Regions from separate parts of the Sphingobacterium sp. UBA3549 genome, predicted to be linked through region 2. Evidence: riboswitches for the same ligand, from Rfam matches in the RefSeq annotation. Region 2 holds a riboswitch; the other holds the start of a gene.
The links. A riboswitch is a leader RNA that binds a small molecule or an ion and turns the genes downstream of it on or off. The one in region 2 is predicted to bind thiamine pyrophosphate.
Positions count from the first base shown of each region.

Region 1: it holds a riboswitch for thiamine pyrophosphate, as region 2 does, so the genes downstream of both, thiS (sulfur carrier protein ThiS) here and thiM (hydroxyethylthiazole kinase) in region 2, are expected to answer to the same signal.

Region 1 is NZ_DFOE01000035.1:168,261-175,918, forward strand. It holds gene thiE (thiamine phosphate synthase) at 1-423, opposite strand, end outside; gene B2W36_RS18275 (thiamine phosphate synthase) at 369-986, opposite strand; gene thiC (phosphomethylpyrimidine synthase ThiC) at 983-2,797, opposite strand; gene thiS (sulfur carrier protein ThiS) at 2,843-3,049, opposite strand; TPP riboswitch at 3,109-3,204, opposite strand; gene B2W36_RS18290 (alpha-L-rhamnosidase) at 3,396-5,999, shown strand; gene catA (type A chloramphenicol O-acetyltransferase) at 6,283-6,930, shown strand; gene B2W36_RS18300 (SRPBCC family protein) at 7,128-7,598, shown strand.
Region 2 is NZ_DFOE01000002.1:106,654-114,311, reverse strand. It holds gene katG (catalase/peroxidase HPI) at 1-535, shown strand, start outside; gene B2W36_RS01485 (DUF1572 family protein) at 656-955, opposite strand; gene B2W36_RS01480 (GIN domain-containing protein) at 1,230-1,973, opposite strand; gene tenA (thiaminase II) at 2,217-2,873, opposite strand; gene thiD (bifunctional hydroxymethylpyrimidine kinase/phosphomethylpyrimidine kinase) at 2,860-3,699, opposite strand; gene thiE (thiamine phosphate synthase) at 3,696-4,328, opposite strand; gene thiM (hydroxyethylthiazole kinase) at 4,318-5,121, opposite strand; TPP riboswitch at 5,203-5,295, opposite strand; gene B2W36_RS01455 (VanW family protein) at 5,364-6,200, opposite strand; gene B2W36_RS01450 (dienelactone hydrolase family protein) at 6,477-7,220, opposite strand; gene B2W36_RS01445 (NAD(P)-dependent oxidoreductase) at 7,318-7,658, opposite strand, start outside.

The DNA of each region.
Region 1 (7,658 bases), on a different contig from region 2:
ACTTAGTTTTTGTTTTGTTGTCGTAAATCGGAATGGTCCAAGCCCGATATAGTCACAATTTTCCGTTATTCTTTGATTTACATCTGTAAAGCTATTGGCAGTACCGCCAATTATTTTTCCTGGCCCCAATAGCTTCCTTGCCGCAGCGATACTGCCGTCCTCCAGTCCGAGATGTACGCCGTCTGCGTCTACAGCCGCTGCAAGCGCAGGATGATCATTGATGATACAGGTGGCGCCGTATAGCGAACACACGTTTTTGATCTTTTCTGCCAATGTGTAAAGATGCTCTTGGCGAGCTCCTTTCCACCTAACTTGTATCCATTTGACACCAGCATCAAGAGCTTTTAAAATATTATCTTTTTGTGCATCTAATGTTTGTCCTTGTGATATGTATTGGAGTTTTTCCATAGTTTTTGTTGACATGCAATGAAATTTTGAATTGGGTCTGGATGCTGCCATAAAGCGCCATACAAAGCAATTCCATCTGCCCCTTCCTGCAATGGCAGGAGGCAGTTAGCTTGGTTTATACCGCCAAGTGCTATCAGACGAACCGTAAAATTAACGCGTTTTGGAAGTTGATTCAGTTGGGCATTATCTCGTCCGTATCCTTTTTTTGAAATACTTGGAAATATTGGACTGAGAAGAGCATAAGCCCAGCATTCATCCAGTTTGTTGAATGCCAGGATATCATGTACAGATGTTGAGCAAATAATTGGAGCGTTCATCTGACTGGAGGGGCTATGCTGTCTACTCCATTCATTTATATGAATGCGTGCGATCCCAAGTTCAGCCGACAGGTGAGGGTGGGAATGGAGGACCAACTTTTCAAGATATGCAGGATCTATTGATTCTACATATCTTGCCATTTGTAAGTCTGTAAAATGATATTTGCGTAAGTGCAGGAAATCGAGTCCCTTTTCAAAAAGTGTATGGAGAACCGCTTTTTCGGTATCTATGGTCTCTTCTGGCGTTAGTGCAATGATCATGAATAGATTTCTTTACCCTGTGCGATAAATTCTTGGGATTTTTCAAGCATACCCTGCGCTGCACTATCCCGTATTTCTTGCGTAATTTTCATGGAGCAAAATTTGGGGCCGCACATGGAACAGAAATGAGCTACTTTAGCTGCATCTGCAGGCAAGGTTTCGTCATGATATTCCCGTGCGGTATCCGGATCTAGGGACAGATTGAATTGATCTTCCCATCTGAATTCAAATCTTGCTTTACTTAAAGCATTGTCACGATACTGTGCTCCAGGGTGTCCTTTGGCCAAATCGGCAGCATGCGCGGCTAGTTTGTACGTGATGACACCATCTTTAACATCTTTTTTATTTGGTAGTCCGAGGTGTTCTTTTGGGGTGACATAACAAAGCATGGCACAACCGTACCAACCGATCATCGCGGCTCCAATGGCCGAAGTAATATGGTCATACCCCGGAGCAATATCGGTGGTAAGCGGGCCTAAGGTATAAAATGGAGCTTCATTACAACATTCCAGTTGTTTGTCCATATTTTCTTTGATCAGTTGCATTGGGACGTGACCGGGGCCCTCTATCATTACCTGAACATCGTGTTTCCAGGCGATCTTCGCAAGTTCACCCAATGTTTCGAGTTCAGCAAATTGAGCCGCATCGTTGGCGTCCGCAATAGCTCCAGGGCGAAGACCATCGCCAAGCGAAAAAGCGACGTCATATTGTTTCATAATCGAGCAGATTTCCTCAAAATGGGTATAAAGAAAGTTTTCTTTGTGGTGAAAAAGACACCATTTAGCCATGATGGAACCACCTCTTGAGACGATACCAGTTACCCTTGAAGCTGTAAGATGAATATAGCGAAGCAGTACACCTGCATGTATAGTAAAGTATGAAACACCTTGTTCTGCCTGTTCGATCAAGGTGTCTTTAAATATCTCCCAAGTAAGGTCTTCGGCTACCCCTTTTACTTTTTCTAATGCTTGATAGATTGGTACGGTGCCGATTGGAACGGGTGAATTGCGGATGATCCACTCGCGGGTTTCATGAATATTTTTACCTGTGGAGAGATCCATGATGGTGTCGGCCCCCCAACGGCAGGCCCAAACCGCTTTCTCAACTTCCTCTTCGATACTCGAGCTAACAGCACTATTGCCAATGTTGGCATTGATCTTAACCAGGAAATTACGGCCAATGATCATCGGTTCACTTTCAGGGTGATTGATATTATTGGGAATGATCGCTCTTCCGGCAGCGATTTCTTCGCGGACAAACTCGGGAGTAATCTTTTTTTTAGGTGTTCTGGCACCAAAGTTTTCACCTGTATGCTGATGATCCATTCCAGGTGTGGTGGCTACTAGCTGCTCGATACGTTGATTTTCCCGGATAGCTACGTACTCCATTTCGGGGGTAATGATGCCTTTCTTTGCATAATGTAATTGGGTGACATTTCCGCCAGAAGTGGCCACCTTCGGTTTATGACTATAGGCAAATCGGAGCGCATCAAGCGTTGGGTCACAGAGCCTTTTTTGTCCGTATTGGGATGTGATGTTGGCTAGCTGGGTCACGTCCTGGCGATTCAATATCCATTGTTCGCGAAGCCGCGGGAGACCTTTTCGGATATCGATCTGAAAATCCTCATCGGTATATGGACCAGAGGTATCGTAGATTGTGATAGGGGGATTAATTTCTACTTGCCCATTGCTCAATTTGGTTTGACTTAAAGAAATTTGTCGCATAGCAACTTGAATAGGAAATAGCGTTCCAGGTACAAAAATTTTCTTTGAATTGGGAAAAGGGGATTGCGTAATTGTTTCAGCTGTCATTTTTCTGAATTGAATTGAATGATTAGGGTGATTTTTTTGAAATCATTATCCGCCTTGCGATGCGGTTATTAAGATGATTTGATCGTGAGGATTGAGTGTTGTTGTAGCCCAATCTTCCTTGGGTATAACATGGTTGTTGATGGCAGCGGCAACACCTTGGGTTTTGCCAGATAATTCCAAGACCAATAGTTCCTCAAGTGAAAGAGGGGCGGGGTCGAAAAATCGAATTTGATGGTTTATTGTAAGTTCCATTCCTTAATTTTTTTGGTTAAACTTTAGGAATGGCTACACGAAGGTACAGCAATGCACCTGTTAGACAGCTCACTTTTCCCTACGCCAGTATGATCCGGATCAGGTTCTAAGGGTAAAATCTCAGCCTGCACAAGCAGACACCCCTAAAGTTAAAACGAAGATAGTATTATTTTTGTGAAAGTTGCAAGAATTTTAATTTAAATGCCTCACAGATAGATCAGGAAAGTGCAGGTCGCGATTTGGGAAATATTTAATATATTCGTTTTTTAATCAGCTAAAACAATTTAACAGTTACCGACAATTATACCCTTTAATGCGTAGGATTTTATTGACAATACTATTGTGTATGGCATGTACTGCATATGCACAATCTAAGAATAACTGCACTGCTGTACAGTTGACATGCGAACATCTGGTCAATCCGCTAGGCATTGACGCATCCCGTCCGAGACTAAGCTGGCGCCTTGAAGACCAGCGAAGGGACGCTTTACAACAAGCTTATCAGATTCTTTTAGGGCAAGATTCTCTTGCATTGTTACACGGGGCAAAAGCGCATTGGGACAGTGGAAAGCAGCTAAGTTCGGCGATGTTGGTGCAATATAATGGTACCGAGTTAAAACCGCGGACAAAATACTTTTGGCGAGTTAAAGTATGGGACCGAGACGGCATTTCCAGCGTTTCAGCAATAGCATCTTTCGAGACTGGAATGATGGGGAAGGATCTTTGGACAGGAAAATGGATCAGTGACAATAAAGATATCAATGCGCGCAACGCTCCGTATTTTAGGACTGAATTCACTGCCAAGAAGCGAATAAAATCGGCTCGTGCTTATGTTGCTGCTGCCGGATTATATGAACTTTCTATTAATGGCGTGCGCATTGGAGACCACCGTCTTGATCCCATGTATACGCGATTTGATCGTCGAACACTGTATGTGGTAGAGGATGTTACCGGACAACTTCAACGAGGTGCGAACGCGATTGGCGTCGTTTTGGGAAATGGATGGTATAATCATCAACCGCTGGCGGTATGGAACTTTCATCAAGCCCCATGGCGAAATCGGCCAACATTCTGTTTGGAGCTTAAAATCGAGTATACAGACGGCACACAGGAAACGGTCGTTTCAGATAAGCAGTGGAAAACAGCTTCCGGTCCAATTATCTATAACAATATTTACACGGGTGAGCATTACGATGCTCGAATTGACATGCCCGGGTGGGATATGCCAAAATTTGAAGATTCAGCCTGGCAGGCCGTTCAATATAGAACTGCTCCATCTACCTATATCGTTTCTCAACAAATGGTTCCGATTCGACTGGGAAAAGTATTCAGACCAAAATCAGTCACAAAGATTGACCACCGTACGTATGTTTTCGATATGGGGCAGAATATGGCGGGGATTACAAGGATTCAGGTAAAGGGGCCGAGGGGTACTGTTCTGCGTATTAAGCATGGTGAACGGTTACAGTCTGATGGCCGACTCGATCAGTCCAATATCGATGTTTACTATCTTGGCGATAAGGAAAGCGAGCCATTTCAGACGGATATACTAACCTTAAGTGGTCGCGATGATGAGTTTATGGCTAAATTTGGTTATAAAGGCTTTCGTTATGTCGAGGTTAGCAGCAGCGCAGCGATAGCTTTGGATAATTCTGCTGTGACTGCCTATTTTATGCACAGCGATGTTGAACCTATCGGACAGCTTAAAACATCCTCGGAATTGATTAACAAACTATGGAAAGCGACCAACAATGCCTATTTGTCGAATTTGATGGGGTATCCTACGGACTGCCCGCAACGCGAAAAAAATGGTTGGACAGGGGATGGTCACCTGGCGATTGAAACTGCCCTGTATAATTTTGACGGTATTACAGTTTATGAAAAATGGCTGGCCGATCATCGTGATGAGCAACAAGAGAATGGCGTATTACCAGATATTATTCCAACGGGTGGATGGGGGTATGGTACTGCGAATGGTCTTGACTGGACAAGCACCATCGCCATTATCCCTTGGCAGATCTATCAGTTTTATGGTGATCCGCGTGCATTGGAAGAATGCTACGATAATATTAAACGCTATGTCGATTATGTCGACGGCATCAGCCCCTCAGGCCTTACTACTTTTGGACGCGGAGATTGGGTTCCAGTTAAGGCTCAGTCCAATTTGGAACTGACGTCATCTGTTTATTTCTATGCTGATGCGACCATTTTGGCTGCAGCTGCAAAGTTGTTCGGAAAAACGGCAGACCATCAAAAATATGATCAACTTAGCAAAAGAATCAAGGCGGCAATTAATGCGAGATTTTTGAATGTTTCTAGTGGAATTTATAACAATGGAACACAGACGGAATTGAGTGTACCGCTCTATTGGGGAGTTGTCCCTGACGAAATGAAAGCGAGGGTTGCGGCCAATCTAAATAGGAAAGTTGAAGAGGCTCACTTTCACTTGGACGTAGGGGTATTGGGAGCAAAAGCCCTCTTGAATGCATTGAAAGATAACGGGTATGGGGTTACCGCGTATAAAGTTGCGGTACAAGATACCTATCCGTCTTGGGGATGGTGGATTGTCAATGGGGCGACAACACTGTTAGAGAACTGGGATTTAAAAGCAACTCGGGATATTTCGGACAACCACATGATGTTTGGTGAAATTGGTGGCTGGTTTTTTAAATCTATCGGCGGGATTCTTCCTGATCCCGAACAACCTGGATTCAAAAACATACTGTTGAAGCCTATTTTTCCTCAGGAATTGAAAGAATCATCCATTTCTTACGAATCACCCTATGGTAAAATTTTATCTCATTGGAAATTAAGTGGTAATAAGATTGTATATGATGTTCAGATACCTCCAAATGCGAAGGCGACATTTTATCCTCCAAATAATGTAAGCCATGGTAATATTATTGCATTGAAGGCTGGTAAACACCGGTTGGAATTGGAACTCAAGTAACATTTTACTGGTATCAATCCTATTGTATTTGATTGATACCAGCAAAAATATTTTATATTTGGAAGAAATACGTGGAACGATTTTACCTTTTTGAATTCATCTTCCAATATAGGAAATTGAAGTCAATCGTATCAAAATGAAATTTTCATCTTTTGGAAACTTGTCGTAATTAGTTGCAACCAAAAAAATAGAATATTTTTAAAGGCGTTCTTTGTCGGATAAATTGACTGTCTAAGTCATTATAGCGACGAGGAAATAAATACTAGCTAGATAATTGATAAAAATGGATACAAAATATCAAACAATTGATACAGCAAATTGGAAGCGAAGGGAGCACTTCGAGATTTACCGTGGGGATGTAAAATGTGGTTTTAGCCTTACAGTTAAGCTCGATATATCGGCGGTGGTCCAATTTGTAAAAATGCGCGGTTATAAGTTCTATCCTGTCATGATTTACCTCCTTTCGAGGGCTGTGAACCAACATGCTGAATTCAAAATGGCAATGAGAGGTAGCGAATTAATTTGTTGGGACAGGGTTGACCCTATTTACACAATACTGCATAAAGAAGCCGAAACTTTTTCTGCATTGTCAATAGGATATCAGGAAAATTTTACCTCTTTTCTGCAAGAATACGAGCATGTTGCTGAAAAATACAGTGATAACAAGCTCTTTTTCCCAGAAAAACCGCCAAAAAACCATTTTAATATTTCAGCTCTTCCCTGGATTCATTTTGATAGTTTCAATCTTAATGTTGCAGATTTTAGCAATTATTTTTCACCGACATTTACGATTGGAAAATATAAGGTTGAAGGAGATAAGACCCTTATGCCATTGGCTATACAGGTACATCATGCGGTATGTGATGGTCTGCATGTTGCCAAGCTGATCGATACGCTTGAAGCACTTTTTCAGGACGTCGAGTCTTTTTAGTCGATCGAAACTCTACATCCCATAGTGTTATTATAGTTACATATAGTTTAATTTTATTCTTTGTTTGCTATTTTAATACTGTTTTTTTTATTTTTTTTGTATCTTTAGTATGTTTTTAAACTAAATAATCCTCGCATTGTTATTTTAATAGCATGCTAGCGATGGGCATCAAATTGGTTTTTGCAATTCATATTCAAATGAAGTATACATTATATAGGGAACAACAATTAGCTTGCGATATAGCGCGCGCTTGGAGTTTTTTTTCGTCTCCACAAAATCTTGCTCAAATAACGCCAAAGGACATGGGCTTTGTGGTTGTTTCAGAATTTAATGGAGAAGAAATCGTAAAGGGGATGGTCATCGATTATTTAGTATCTCCAATTTTTCGAATTCCGTTGAAGTGGAAGACCAAAATAACACAGGTGGAAAAGAATAAGAGTTTTACCGATTTTCAGTTAAAAGGACCTTATCGATTTTGGAATCATTTTCATGAATTTATTCCAAATGAAAAAGGCGTGTTGATGAAAGATACTGTTGTTTATGAATTGCCCTTCGGAATATTAGGCACGATTGCGCACAGTATATTTGTTAAAAAGAAATTAGATCAAATTTTTGATTATCGCTATGAGATTTTAGAAGAGCTATTTAATCGTAATAAAAAGGTATGATAGCTACTCTTTAATCGCTTATCGATCGGGCATAAACTAATAAATCGGCCTTTATTAAAA
Region 2 (7,658 bases):
CCCATTCCGTCCTGGACGTATGGATGCATCTCAGGAACAAACTGATGTTGAATCTGTGGGATATCTCGAGCCAATTGCAGATGGATTCAGAAACTACCGTAAAGGCGCTTATACCGTATCTACCGAGTCCCTTTTGATTGACAAAGCACAATCGCTCACACTCTCTGTACCGGAATTAACTGTGCTTATTGGCGGAATGCGTGTTCTTCAAGCGAACTTTGACGGTTCTCAACTGGGAGTAATGACAGATCGTCCGGGCCAATTGACCAACGACTTTTTTGTTAATCTATTGGATATGGGGACAGCTTGGAAAGCAATCTCGCAGGATCGGGAAGTTTTTGAAGGATCAGATCGCAAATCCGGTGCTAAAAAATGGGAAGCGGGACGGGCAGATCTTGTTTTTGGATCGAATGCGGAGTTGAGAGCAGTTTCCGAAATATATGGAAGTGACGATGCGAAAGATAAATTCGTACAAGATTTCGTGAAGGCTTGGACTAAAGTGATGGAGTTAGATCGTTTTGATTTACATCGCTAATACGACTGGACAATTAATTCGATCATCGTATTTTAAGATTAGGGTTAGTTTACAATCAGGGCTGGTACATTTGTGGTGCCAGCCCTGATTGTATTTTAATGTTCAGGCGTATTCTCCTGATCATCCGTTAGAAATTTTCCACCCAGCATTCCAATACGATATCAGTTCATCACGGTCTGTCCAGGTGTTTTCAAATTCTCGGTCCCGGTTTCTATCATCTTTTTCTCCGTCGGTGGTTAGAAAATCAGTCCAACGGGAAAGCATATTGCCGCCTAAATGTTTTACAATTAATGCAATGCTGTTGCTCGAATCGTTTGGATGCCAAAATAATTGTTCCGTGCTCAACTGTTCAAATGTTTTATCACCCAATGATTTATAATATTGAAATTGTTTTATACAAGTCCCTAAAAAATTATTCATAGCCCTATTAAATCGTCAACTTATGGTATCAATATACAAAAATGTCGTGAAACTAATCCCAACTTAAGTTGTGTAACGCGAGATTAGTGGTTATTGATCAGTTAATTTCACGGATGTGCATGTTAACGCTATTATTGACAAGGCATTGAAGAAGGAGTAAGAATAAGCAGTCTAAGGGCAGGTAAAGCAAAGGTGATACTGGGGAAGTACCACCTTTTTTGCTAACTAAACATTAAACATAAATAAACAGTCTTTTTCAAGACCACACTAAAAATTACATGACTACTCTGCCGCTGGTCGATTTGTCAACCTGCACATTTTTTGGTTGATTTTTTAATACAATTTTTGCAGATGTGGAAACTTTTCCTAGTAAGTTTTCTTTCACACTTAGCGTTACATTTGCAGATGAATTTGCTTGTATTTGAGCATTTGTCGTTGTAAAACGACTCATATCAACCGATGCGGATGAGTTGGTGTTCAAATTTAAATTTGAAGCATTCCCTGAAATATTCTGCCTGGACGAACTACTTGCCGAAACCTGCAAATTTTTACTGCTTACTTCGGTTGTTAATTTACTCGAAGAACTTGTTGCAAGACTAATGTCATCCGCTACTATTTTCTTCAGGGATACGCTGGCTGAAGACGACACGTCTACAGTAATTTTGTTGCTCTTAATGATCTCATCGGTATAAATCGAGCTGCTTGAAGATGCCGAGAAACGTGACGGTATCTTGCTCGAATAAACAATTACACGATTGTTTCTTGCATTTCTGATTGAACTGTTTCTTTTATACTGTACATAGAGGGTACCATTTTTTACAGTCGTTTCGATAAGGGATAAATGCTCGGGATTATCCGCTTCAACAACAACCTCATTGCGATTAGAATGGATGTAATCCACACGAAGCGAGGTTGCCGATGAAATGCCATCTGGAGCAGCGATCTTACGTGTTTCCCGTTCTTGTGCCTGCGCTACATATAAAAATGAAATAAAGGCAATGGTTAAGATTCTTTTCATTATCTTTTTGTTATTAGTTTAAAATTATTGTAGATTAAAAGTTTTATTTTATTTTCCCATTTATCATTTCCAATTTACATAAACATGCACCTGATTGTTTTGTTGAACATATAGTATAATAGTAGTGCCAAAATTATTGATATATCTAAGGTGTTGATTCATAGTTGTCTTTTTATGTGTTTCGGATTTCCTTAGTGCTCATTTTTGAACATAGACTGTTCGGTATCGGACAGTCTATTTGTTTTACCATATGCGCCCTATGTACGCAGCTAACCAGAATTGATACTCTAATTGGGAAGCTGTTATAAATACTTGTCGCATCTTCTCCCGTTTTGTTGCAGTAGTTTCTGCAGCAATTTTATCAACATAATTTTTGGCTTTGATAACTCCCTGTGCAAAATCGTCACCGCTATAGGTTTCAATCCATTTGGAGTAAGGGTTATCAAGCGTATTTGCGGTCGACACAATGTGATCACCTACTGCTTTATAGATCCAGAAACATGGGAGTGTTGCAGCCATGGCGACTTCAATACTTTCGAATGCAGCTACGCTTTTGAGAAAATGGATATAATGATGGCAGGTTGGCTCAATTTTGCTACTGTTGTCTCCAGATGTTAAACCAAATTCTCGAAAGTAATTTTCATGCAGTGCTCTTTCAACAAGAAGTGCATTGCGCCCAAACTCGAAATAGTCCAATGCTTGTTGGTTGTCAGCGCTCTTTGCACCTATAAAAGCAAGGACACGACCAAATTCTTCCAAATAGAATGCATCTTGCCGCATGTAAAATTGAAATTTATCCAAGGGAAGACTTCCATCACTAAGCTCAACGATAAATGGCATAGCAAGTATATCCGAATAAATTGGTGTTATAGCATCCCAGGCATGATCAGTCCAGTTCATATTGCATAAGTTTAAGGGGGTTATGGAAGTGATTTAATGGCCCATTTCCTTTGCCAATGCGAAGATTTTTACTTCCCAAAATCGCCGCGTGTATATAGGATAATGCGATGTCTACTGCGCGATCGAGAGCAATGCCTTGTGCCAATTGGCTCGCAATTGCTGAAGAAAGCGAGCAGCCGGAACCGTGTGTATTTTTGCTGTTAATTTTTTGTGACTTGAATTCAATTGGAGGCTTTTGCTGTTGAAATAAGAGGGATGTTAACTCTTCACTCTGTAGATGTCCACCTTTAATCAGAACAGATTGACAACCCGCAGCCAGTAAACTATTTCCAGCTTTTTCCATCTTTTGGACAGTATGAATAGGTTCATCCACTAAGACACTCGTCTCATCTAAATTTGGTGTAATCAGTGTTGCTAAGGGAAAAAGACGTGTTACGCAGGCCTGGATGGTGTCGTCATGAATAAGTTTGTGCCCACTCGTCGATACCATGACCGGATCAAATACGATTGGTCCCTTATACGTTGTCAAATAGTTACTGATGAGCTCTACAAGCTCAATATTGTGCACCATGCCTATTTTGATTGCATCTGGATAAATATCCTCAAAGATTGCATCCAGCTGATCTTGTACAGCCGAGGTAGGTATCTCATAAATACGTCTCACACCTTGCGTATTCTGAACGGGGAGGGCGGTTAAAACGTTCATCGCATAGCAGCCCAGTGCCGATATCGTTTTGGTATCTGCCTGTATGCCGGCTCCGCCGCTTCCGTCGAATCCTGCGATGCTGAGTACAGTAGGAACCCTATATTTTTTGTTTTTTGTCATTTTAGTAAGGCTTTTAATTGTGCACTGGCTTGTCTGGGATCGGCACTTTGACAGATGGCCGAAACAACTGCAATGGAATCTGCGCCCGCTTTCCAAGCTTGTTGTGCGTTGTGGAAATTCATGCTTCCGATCGCAATCAATGGCTTTTCGGTCCTATTCCGAAGGTGCTTTAAACCCGTAATTCCCCATTCGGTAACAGTATCTCTTTTGGTAGGTGTTGAAAAGATGGGACTTACACCAAGATGGTCGACGACTAGCAGCTGTTGGCTCTCTAGCTGTTGCACAGCTTCTATGGACCATCCAATAGTTAATCTGTCTCCATATTTTTCTCGAATGGCGATTGGTTTGAGATCGTTTTGACCCACATGCACTCCCCAGGCCCCGATCTGGTGGGCAATTGCTGCGGCATCATTAATTACCAAAGGAATACCATAGTGATCGGTAATCTTTTTCAAGCGTATGGCCTTTGCTAAAAAGGTAGCGGGATTATCCGTTTTCTCTCGCAATTGAATCAGATCAACACCACCAATAATAGCCTCTTCGGCGACCTGAAGCCAATTTTTGGGATAACAATCCCGCTCTGAGATGACTAAATATAAAGGATATGGGAAAAGCGGATTAATGTGCATAGTGTTTGATCTTGAGACTTGATTGCAGACGTTCTGCATTAAGCCGATAGAGTTCATCATAAAGATTCAATTGCAGTGTGCCCGGGCCGCTGGCCGATTTGGCTGCGAGCTCTCCGGCCAGGCTTAAGAGGGAGACCCCTGCGACAGCAGCTTCAAAGTGGCCATCCGTAACAGCCAGGAATGCACCAATGAGTGCAGTAGCACTACAGCCAAGTCCTGTCACTTGCGTCATTAAGGGGTGGCCGTTATACACTTCAACCGTGTGTTTTTCCGAAAGAATATAGTCTACATTTCCAGAAATACAGATGATGGAGCCAGTATGTTGTTGCAATAGCTTTCCAAACCTGAGCGCATCTTTACTATCCGCGGTGCTGTCAACACCCTTTGTATTCGGTTGGTTGGAATTGTACAGCGTTATGATTTCCGATGCATTGCCACGGATTACTGTTGGTTTTAGTGCTAATAGGTTGGAAAGTAAGTCATTGCGAAATGCTGATATCCCGGCACCAACAGGGTCCAATACCCACGGTCGTCCAATGGTATTGGCGTGTTCCGTAGCGACCAGCATCGCTTCGGCTGTATGTTCACTTAAAGTACCGATATTAATGACGAGCGCTTGTGCAATGTCCACAACTTCGCGTACTTCCAATGGGCTGTGTACCATTACAGGGGATGCTCCTAAGGCCAAAAGTGCGTTGGCCGTAGTGTTCATCACAACGAGGTTTGTGATGTTATGCACGAGCGGTTTTTCAAACCTCACCTTCTCCAATAAATTGATAATAGAATCTTCCATTCTTTTTGCATGTTAAGCTATATTCGTGTGGCTTTGAGGGAAGGAAGAGCGATGGGCTGTGCAGTATAAAGGTATGCTGTACAGTGGATTGTTGCTTTTCCCTACGCCGGTATAAACCGAATCAGGTTCAAAGGGACTATCTCAATTCTATACAGAATACCCCCAAAGCCATCCCAAACTTAAACAAAAAAGTGGACTTTTCATATTAAAAGAACGTGCATCATCATCATCATGAAAATGAATTACGCCTTTCGGTCGGAACTAATTTCAGTATATTCATCCGGGGTATAAGTAACGCGCGCAAAATTTTTGGTTAAAAGTTCTGTTTCTAAAATCTTTCCACCTTGAAATTTTAAAAACTTCTCGCGCCAGATCTCGTTCTTCCGAAAGAACTGATTGTCTATTTTAAGAAATTGGTGCTCTTTTTCAAATACATGGTACGCAAAATCCAGCTCTTGATCGATTCTCAATTCACCTTCTAAACATTTGTCGGTAAACCACAGATTTATTTGAAAGGTGTAAGGGGTATTGTTAGTGAACTGATAGTCCCGATAATTATAGAATACGGTAGCGCCACTACCGAAAGGTAGTACACGACCATCGTCGGGAAAAGGATCAAAAGAGTGGTGGTAGCGTTCAGTGACCGTAAGCGGGCTGTGAATGACAAGCCAATGGATGAGATTTGATATTTGACAGATTCCACCACCAATGCCCGCTCGCGCTTCGCCGAAAGAAAGTTCCATTCCCGGCAGATACCCTTTTTTTGCGGTAGGTAGTCCTACCAATTTACAAAATGAAAAAGTTTCTTTTGGCCTGATCAGAATGCTCGTGATCTGTGATGCTGCAATTTTCAGATTGATAACTTTATTGATCTGCAATTGCATGTTGTTTTCGCCCAGTTTCTTTAACAATACAGACTGGTGTTTTTTAACGCGGAAGGGAAGTTTATCAGCTGATTTAACAGCAGCGTATTTTTTATCATCCAACAGCCAAACGGCTTTTCGGTGCATTCTTCGTGCCCATACCGCAAGAAAATATAGTATTGGATGACGTTGACTTATTAGTATTCTTTTTCTCAATTCGACCTTATTTTGCTTTCAAAATTAATCAAGAAATGTATGTGTTCACACTTTTTTTCTCCTTTTTTAAAAGTTTGTCCCGCAATTTGTCACACGATTTGCGACACGATTTGTCCCCTGGTTTTGAGGGCTTGCTATCTTTAGTGATTTTAAAGGATGGGGGATTGCGATGATGCTTTACAACAGCAATATCAAGAAATGAACAATAGTCGGATAGATTTTCAGCTTCGAATTATCATTCATGTGGAGAGATATTGCTGTTGTTCGTGTTGCTAGCTAGTTTAACACTTCTTTCAAAAATAATAACGTATGCGCCCAGGCGCGTTCCGCCATCACTGGATTATACTGTGGCGACTCTGGATTGGTAAAGGTATGTCCAGAATTTGCATAGGTGATTATTTGCCAATCTGCTTTCCCTTGGTTTAATTCCTTGACCAACCCATCGTAATCTTCTTTGGATACACTTTTATCGTCTGCAGGATGCTCAACAAGCACTTTTGTTTTGATAGCACCATTGGGTCTGTCTGCAGATTTGGATAGGCCGCCATGAATACTGACCACTGCATTGACGGGTAAATGTGCTCTTGCGGCTTCGAGCGCGCCGGTACCTCCAAAACAGTAGCCAATGATAGCAATCTTGTTGGGATCCGCTCCTTCTTTTTTTAGTTGTTCTAATGCTAGCGTGATGCGATGCTGATAAGCCTTATAGTCGGTTTTGTAATGTCCAGCTATTTTCGATGCTGCCGTGTTGTCTGAGGGAATGTTCCCTTCACCGTAAATGTCAGCAATGAAAGCAATGTAGCCTTCTTTTTCCAGTTGTAATGCGGCTTGTTTCGCTTCGTTGTCAATTCCCTTCCATGCCGGGAGAATGAGGACAGCTGCTCCTTTTTTTGCCGTATTGGCGGTAATCAATCCTTTGAGTTTTTGCTCACCATCTTGATACGAAATTTGTTTTAGTTCTTGCGCTTGTGAAGTCATGGTAACCATGGTAAGCAGCAATAGGGTCATTACTTTTTTCATATGTAAATAATTTTTCTGTCTATGTATTTGCAATCGTCGTTAGGCTATTATATTTATCCTTTTTGATTGGGTTACCTTTTGCTCTTTGCAACGTGAATCAAGACTTTATAGATTCAATAATGCCGATAACGTCGAGTTGTCCAAAACCGTTTTCATGCGCTTTTCCGTACGTCTCAAGCAGTGCTTTTAAAAGCGGATAATCGGCGCCAGCCTGTTGGGCCAGCCGGATATCTTTTAGCATAAGATCCAGTGCAAACGCTGGAGCATAATTTTCTTCCACAAGCAAAGGTGTTTTCACTTTTGTCGCACCACTGCCACTGGCACTATCGTTGATAATTTCGAGCATTTGCCCCCGATTAATGCCCAATTTGTCTGAAAACAGGATCGTCTCCGCAAGCCCTTGATAAATGGTGGAAAGAAAATAGTTTATGGCAAGTT